Regions from separate parts of the Pantoea agglomerans genome, predicted to be linked through region 1. Evidence: predicted binding sites of a transcription regulator. Region 1 holds the regulator's gene; the other holds the start of a gene.
The links. The regulator PhoB, encoded in region 1, activates phosphate uptake and scavenging genes when phosphate is short. The targets are predictions, from matches to a motif close to CTGTCATAAAACTGNCNNAT.
Positions count from the first base shown of each region.

Region 2: the regulator PhoB is predicted to act here: its motif matches at 1,898-1,917, upstream of pstS (phosphate ABC transporter substrate-binding protein PstS).

Region 1 is NZ_CP083809.1:3,063,951-3,067,972, reverse strand. Features, by position in the region: gene LB453_RS17480 (AAA family ATPase) at 1-2, opposite strand, end outside; gene sbcD (exonuclease subunit SbcD) at 1-1,198, opposite strand, end outside; gene phoB (phosphate response regulator transcription factor PhoB) at 1,394-2,083, shown strand; gene phoR (phosphate regulon sensor histidine kinase PhoR) at 2,098-3,411, shown strand; gene LB453_RS17460 (PstS family phosphate ABC transporter substrate-binding protein) at 3,430-4,022, shown strand, end outside.
Region 2 is NZ_CP083809.1:4,070,457-4,074,478, reverse strand. Features, by position in the region: gene pstC (phosphate ABC transporter permease PstC) at 1-659, opposite strand, end outside; gene pstS (phosphate ABC transporter substrate-binding protein PstS) at 748-1,791, opposite strand; gene glmS (glutamine--fructose-6-phosphate transaminase (isomerizing)) at 2,116-3,945, opposite strand.

The DNA of each region.
Region 1 (4,022 bases):
ATTCGCTCTCCTCCAGCGAGGCGAGGGTTGAGCGGAACAGGGCGCTGAGGCGCGCATGCTGAGGCGCATCGATATCCTCCGCCAGCGCGATGCGGCGGGCGAAGACCTCTTCCACTTTCAGTTCGCTCAGGGTTTCGTTTTTCAGCTGCGCCAGGCTGTGCTGGCGCTGTTCGCGACTGCGGCGCAGCAGCAGCACTTCAACCGGCAGCCCGGCGGTCAGCGCTTCGACCCGACGCTGCAGATCGCTGAGAAATTCCTGGGTGGTAACCTCAATATCGAGCCATACCGGCTTTTCACCCTGATGGTCGGCGAAGGGAGCCAGCTGCGCCTCGATCTCTGCCAGCGAGCCTTTTAGCATCTTCATCGGCTGAAACTGCGGAACAGGCAGCGGCGTTACGGCGCGCAGGCCGCGGGTGTCCAGCTCCAGCAGGAAGACGCTTTTCTCGCTGCCGAGCTCGTCGAAGCTGAGCGGAATCGGCGAACCGCTGTAGCGGATATGGTCGCTGTTGGCGACGCGCTGAGCGCGATGGATATGGCCCAGCGCCACGTAGTCGACGTCGGGAAAAGCCGACGCGGGAAAGGCGTCGAGCGTGCCGATATAGATATCGCGCACCGAATCGCTTTTGCTGACGCCGACGGTGGTAAGGTGGCCGGTGGCGATCACCGGCAGCGCCAGCGGATGCGCGCGCGCCGCGTCAACGCTGCGCTGGTAGTGGGCGGCAATCGCCTCCAGCAGGCTCTGCTGCTTCTCACGCCCCGACTGGCCCGCCCGGCTGCGCAGAATATCGCGCGGCCGCAGGTAGGGAATGGCGCAGAGCAGCGCGCCCGGTTCGCCGGCGCGGTCGCGCAGCAGCAGCAGGTTATGATCCGCCTGCGGCGTGGTGATCACCTGAGTATTCAGGCAGGCGAGCAGGGCGCGCGACTCGTTAAGCGTGGCGACCGAGTCGTGGTTGCCCGCCAGCACCACCAGCTGGCAGCCGGTCGGCTGCAGCGCCACCACGAAACGGTTAAAGAGTTCGCGCGCGTAGCTCGGCGGCGTGCCGCTGTCGAAAAGATCGCCCGCGACGATCAGCGCATCGACCTGATGCTCCTCAATACGCGCCAGCAGCCAGTCGAGAAAGGCCTGGTGCTCGGCCGCCCGGCTCTTGTTATAAAAAAACTGACCGAGGTGCCAGTCCGCGGTATGAATGATGCGCATAAAACTCCCTGCCGTAACGATTTGCCGGACGATTATACCGGCTATGGCGCAAAAGCGAAAAAAGCCGCGCCGGCTGTCATAAAGCAGTGTTAACGCGCTGATTAAGCGGCTATGTTTTTCATAAAAGTGTCATAAATCTGACGCATAATGGCGCCGCATATAACGGTGACAGCAGTCACATCAGCAGGAGTTACAATGGCTAAGCGCATTTTGGTTGTGGAAGATGAAGCCCCTATCCGTGAAATGTTGTGCTTCGTGCTGGAGCAGAACGACTACCAGCCTATCGAGGCGGAGGATTATGACAGCGCGATAGGGAAACTGATTGAGCCCTGGCCAGATCTTATTCTGCTGGACTGGATGTTGCCGGGCGGCAGCGGTATTCAGTTTATCAAGCACCTCAAGCGCGAAGCCCTGACGCGCGATATTCCGGTGATGATGCTGACGGCGCGCGGCGAAGAGGAAGATCGCGTACGCGGTCTGGAGGTGGGCGCCGATGACTACATCACCAAGCCTTTCTCGCCGAAAGAGCTGATGGCGCGCATCAAAGCGGTGATGCGCCGCATTTCGCCGATGGCGGTGGAGGAGGTCATCGAGATGCAGGGGCTGAGCCTCGACCCCTCGTCGCACCGCGTGATGTCGGCCTCGACGCCGCTGGAGATGGGCCCGACCGAATATAAGCTGCTGCACTTCTTTATGACCCACCCCGAGCGCGTTTACAGCCGCGAGCAGCTGCTGAACCACGTCTGGGGCACCAATGTCTATGTGGAAGATCGCACCGTCGACGTGCATATTCGCCGCTTACGTAAGGCGCTGGAGGTGTCCGGCCACGATCGCATGGTTCAAACCGTTCGCGGAACGGGGTATCGTTTCTCCGCCCGCTACTAAACGGAGCCTTTACCGTGCTGGAACGACTCTCCTGGAAGAGACTGCTTTCCGAGCTGGCGCTGGCCTGCCTGCCGGCGCTGATTATCGGTTTAATTTTCGGCTATCTGCCCTGGCTGCTGCTGGCCAGCGTGCTGGGGGTGCTGCTGTGGCATTTCTATAATCTGATGCGGCTGTCGCACTGGCTGTGGGTGGATCGCACCATGACGCCGCCCACCGGACGGGCGAGCTGGGAGCCGCTGTTTTACGGGCTCTATCAGATGCAGCTGCGCAACCGGCGGCGGCGGCGCGAGCTGGGTAACCTGATCAAGCGCTTTCGCAGCGGCGCAGAGACGCTGCCCGACGCGGTGGTGCTCACCACGGAAGAGGGGGCGATTTTCTGGTGTAATGGCCTGGCGCAGCAGCATCTTGGCCTGCGCTGGCCGGAAGATAACGGCCAGAACATCCTCAACCTGCTGCGCTACCCTGAATTCTCCCGCTATATTCGCCAGCGCGATTTCAACAAGCCGCTCACCCTGATCCTCAATAACCAGCACCATATGGAGTTTCGCATCATGCCCTACAGCGAAGGGCAGTGGCTGATGGTGGCGCGCGACGTGACGCAGATGCACCAGCTGGAGGGGGCGCGCCGCAACTTCTTCGCCAACGTCAGTCACGAGCTGCGCACGCCGCTGACGGTGTTGCAGGGCTATCTGGAGATGATGAACGACTCGGTGATGAACGAGCGCTCGCGCGGCAAGGCGCTGCAGACTATGCAGGAGCAGACGCGCCGCATGGACAGCCTGGTGCGCCAGCTGCTGACGCTGTCGCGCATTGAGGCCGCGCCGGCTCTCGACATGAAAGAGACGGTGGATGTGCCGATGATGCTGCATCTGCTGCAGCGCGAAGCGGAGACGCTGAGCAGCGGCCGCCATGAGATCCATTTCCATACCGATCCCCATCTCAAGGTGCTCGGCGATGACGATCAGCTGCGCAGCGCCCTCTCTAACCTGGTCTATAACGCGGTAAACCATACGCCAGAGGGCACGCGCATCGATATCAGCTGGCTGCGCAGCCGCCAGGGCGCACAGTTCAGGGTATGCGACAACGGGCCGGGCATTCCGGCGGAGCATCTGCCGCGCCTGACGGAGCGCTTCTACCGCGTAGATAAGGCGCGCTCGCGCGCCACCGGCGGCAGCGGGCTGGGGCTGGCGATCGTCAAGCACGCCCTCAGCCACCATAATGCGCGGCTGGAGATCACCAGCATTCCCAATAAAGAGACCTGCTTCACCTTTACGCTGCCGTCGAGGTTGATCGTCAGCGCGGGATTGCAGGAGAATGCCGTCCATTAACCGTTAATGGAACCTCTCATGCGCGCCTTGCTGCTGTTGCTCTCACTCTTCTCGCCCGCGCTGACGCTGGCGGCGGCGCCTCAGCCTGCCATGCTCACCGGCAACCTCAGCAGCGTCGGCTCTGACACTCTGGGGACGCTGATGATGCTGTGGAGCGAAGATTTCAGCGCGCAGGCCCCTGGCGTCAATCTGCAGGTGCAGGCCTCTGGCTCTTCCACCGCGCCAACCGCGCTGGCGGCGGGCGCCGCGCAGCTCGGGCCGATGAGCCGCCCTATGCAGGCGGAGGAGCGACAAACCTTTCAGGCGCGCTACGGCTACGCGCCGCTCGCCGTGCCGGTGGCGCTCGACGCGCTGGTGGTGGTGGTGAATCAGCGCAACCCGCTGACGCAGATCGACGCGCGCCAGCTCGACGCTATTTTTTCCGTGACGCGCCTGTGCGGCGGGCCGCAGGTGCCGACTCGCTGGGGCGATATGGGCGTGCGCCAGCCCGACTGGGCACGGCGGCCGATTCAGCGCTACGGGCGCAACTCCGCCTCGGGCACCTGGGGCTTCTTCAAGCAGCAGGCGCTGTGCAACGGCGATTTTCGCGCCGACGTGGCTGAGTTTCCCGG
Region 2 (4,022 bases), 1.0 Mb from region 1:
AGCACGATGCGCCAGATCACTTCCCAGGTGGTGCAGCCGATACCGTAGGCGGACTCTTTCATCATTACCGGCGTCTGCTCGAACACGTCGCGCATCACCGAGGCGATATAAGGGATGATCATGATCGCCAGAATAACGCCCGCCGCCAGAATGCCGATGCCGAAGGCCGGACCGGAAAAGAGCGCGCCGACAAAGGGGATGCTCGACATCACCTCGCCTACCGGCGTCTGGAAGTATTCGGCAAACAGCGGTGCGAAGATAAACAGGCCCCACATGCCGTACACGATGCTGGGGATCGCCGCCAGCAGCTCAATGGCGGTGCCGAGCGGACGACGCAGCCAGCCTGGCGACAGCTCCGTCAGAAACAGCGCGATGCCGAAGCTCACCGGCACGGCAATAATCAGCGCAATCAGCGAGGTCACGAGGGTGCCGTAGATCGGCACCAGCGCGCCAAATTCTTCGTTCGGCGCATCCCAGGTTTTGTTCCACAGAAAGGAAAAGCCAAATTTCTGGATGCTGGGCCAGGAGGAGAAAATCAGGGAGACGATAATGCCGCCCATCAGCAACAGGACAATCAGCGCCGCCAGCTTGACCAGCGCGCCGAAAATCATGTCACCTTGCTTACCGGGGGCTTTGAATGCCGGCTTCGTTGCAGCCATAGAAGTCTCATTCTTCAGAGGTTATCAGGGCGACGCGAGGCCGCCCTTCTCGATCTGGCCGGACGCGCGCCCGGCCGGAGTTGTTCACTTACTGGTAGAGCGCTTTGCCTGAACTGTCTTTGATGTTGGCTTTCCAGGCGTCGCGGATCTGCTGAGTTACGCTATCCGGCAGGGTGGCGTAATCCAGGCTGTTCGCGGTTTTGTCGCCGTTTTTGTATGCCCAGTCGAAGAATTTCAGCACTTCGCTGCCCTTCTCGGCGTTAGCCTGATCTTTGTAGACCAGAATGAAGGTGGTAGAGGTGATCGGCCACGCATCATTGCCTTTCTGGAAGGTCAGATCCTGCGCAAAGGATTTGCTCCAGTCTGCGCCTTTCGCCGCATTAGAGAAGCTGGTTTCGCTCGGAGCGACCGGCTTGCCGTCGGCGTCCACCAGTTTGGTGTAGGTCAGGTTGTTCTGTTTGGCGTAGGCGTACTCCACATAGCCGATGGAGCCCGGCAGACGCTGTACAAACGCCGCGACGCCGTCGTTGCCTTTGCCGCCCAGACCGGCCGGCCAGTTAACGGTGTTGCCTTTGCCGATTTTGCTGTTCCACTCTTCGTTAACCTTCGCCAGGTAGCTGGTGAAGACGAATGAGGTGCCGGAACCATCCGCGCGGCGCACCACGTTGATGTTGGTATCTGGCAGTTTCACGCCGGGGTTCAGCTTAGTGATTGCCGCGTCGTTCCACTTCTTGATTTTGCCCAGGTAGATATCGCCGACGGTTTTGCCGTCAAGCGTCAGTTCGCCTGATTTCACGCCCGGGATGTTGACGGCCAGCACCACGCCGCCGATAACGGTCGGGAACTGAAACAGGCCGTTTTTCTGCAGGTCTTCATCTTTCATCGGCGCATCTGACGCGCCAAAATCCACGGTTTTCGCGATGATCTGCTTAACGCCGCCGGATGAACCGATGCCCTGGTAGTTGATTTTGCTACCGGTGGCTTGCTGATATTCTGCTGCCCACTTGGCATAAACCGGTGCCGGGAAAGTCCCGCCCGCGCCCGTCAGATCGGTGGCTGCAAAGGCAGAAACCGCGCTTACGGCAAGAGTGGCGGTAAGGATTCGGGCTACGGTGCTACGCATCAGTGTCATGTTCCCTCCAGGGGAGTTAATCTCAGGCTCGGAGCCGTTGTAGTTGGAGTCAGTGATTGCTGCAGGAGGGAAAATAGGACAGTTTGATGACAGTGAAATGTAGGAAATATGACAGATTTATGACACATACAGCGAAGCTGAAATCTATCGAAGGAAAAGACTAAAAGATGTTGAAGAGCTGAAAAGAGAGCAGCAGAGCCTGACAAAGCAGCTTGAAGATAAGGATCGGCAAATAAGCGAACTGCAGCGCACGGTTGACGACCTTAATCGCAAAGTCCACTGATAAAAAAGAGCCGCTCCAGCAAGAGAGCGGCTCGTTAGCGGTTACTCGACCGTCACTGACTTCGCCAGGTTACGCGGCTGATCCACGTCGGTGCCTTTAATCAGCGCGACGTGATAGGAGAGCAGCTGCAGCGGCACGGTATAGAAGATTGGCGCGATCACCTCTTCTACGTGCGGCAGGGAGATAATCTTCATGCCGTCGCTGTCGCTGAAGCCGGCGTCCTGATCGGCAAACACGTACAGCAAGCCGCCGCGCGCGCGCACCTCTTCAATATTGGACTTCAGCTTCTCCAGCAGCTCGTTGTTTGGCGCCACCACGATAACTGGCATATCAGCGTCAATCAGCGCCAGCGGGCCGTGCTTCAGCTCGCCAGCGGCGTAGGCTTCCGCATGGATATAGGAGATCTCTTTCAGCTTCAGCGCCCCTTCCATGGCGATCGGATATTGATCGCCGCGGCCGAGGAACAGCGCGTGATGCTTGTCGGAGAAATCTTCCGCCAGCAGCTCAATGCGTTTGTCCTGCGCCAGCATCTGCTCGATGCGGCTCGGCAGCGCCTGCAGGCCATGCACGATATCGTGCTCAAGCTCGGCCGACATACCGCGCAGGCGGCCCAGTTTCGCCACCAGCATCAGCAGCACGGTGAGCTGCGTGGTGAACGCCTTGGTTGAGGCGACGCCGATTTCGGTGCCCGCTTTGGTCATCAGCGCCAGATCGGATTCGCGCACCAGCGAAGAGCCAGCCACGTTACAGATTGCCAGCGAGCCGAGGTAGCCCAGCTCTTTGGAAAGACGCAGCGCCGCCAGCGTATCGGCCGTTTCGCCAGACTGCGACAGGGTGATCAGCAGGCTGTTTTTACGCACCGCAGATTTGCGATAGCGGAATTCAGAGGCGATCTCGACGTCGCAGGGGATATTCGCCAGCGATTCGAACCAGTAGCGCGCCACCATACCGGAGTTGTAGGAGGTGCCACAGGCGATGATCTGAATATGCTCAACCTGGCTCAGCAGGGTTTCTGCATTGGGTCCCAGCTCGCTGAGATCCACTTCGCCGTGGCTAAAACGACCGGTTAAGGTGTTTTTGATCGCCATCGGCTGCTCGTAAATCTCTTTCTGCATATAGTGGCGATAGATGCCTTTATCGCCCGCGTCATACTGTACGTTCGATTCAATCTCGGCGCGCTGCACCGCGTTGCCCGCGCGATCGACGATAGTGACGTCGCGACGGCTGATCTCGGCAATATCGCCCTCTTCCAGATAGATAAAGCGGCGCGTCACCGGCAGCAGCGCCAGCTGGTCAGAGGCGATAAAGTTCTCGCCAACGCCGCGGCCAATCACCAGCGGGCTGCCGGAGCGTGCGGCCACCAGCAGCGACGGATCGCGGCTGTCCATGATCACCATGCCATAGGCGCCGCGCAGCTGCGGGATAACGCGCAGCACCACTTCACGCAGCGACCCACCCTGTTTCTGCTCCCAGTGCACCAGATGCGCCACCACTTCGGTGTCGGTTTCTGAGGTGAAACGGTAGCCGCGTTCAATCAGCGCTTCACGCAGCGGCTCATGGTTTTCAATGATGCCGTTATGCACCACGATGATCTGCTCTGAGACGTGCGGATGCGCGTTGGCCTCCGACGGCTCGCCGTGCGTTGCCCAGCGCGTATGGGCGATGCCGGTACCGCCGATCAGCGGATGCTGCTCAGCGGCCTCTGCCAGCATCTGTACTTTGCCGACGCGACGCAGGCGCGTCACGTGGCCCTGACGATCAACCACGGCCAGACCGGCCGAATCATACCCGCGATACTCCAGGCGACGCAGCCCTTCCAGCAGAATCTCTGCGATATCGCGCTGCGCTACTGCACCTACAATTCCACACATAAATGTTATTCCTGACCTGATGGCTTTCGGCCATCTTTCGTTGTCATACGACCTGATAACCGGCTTTGCCGGGCTCC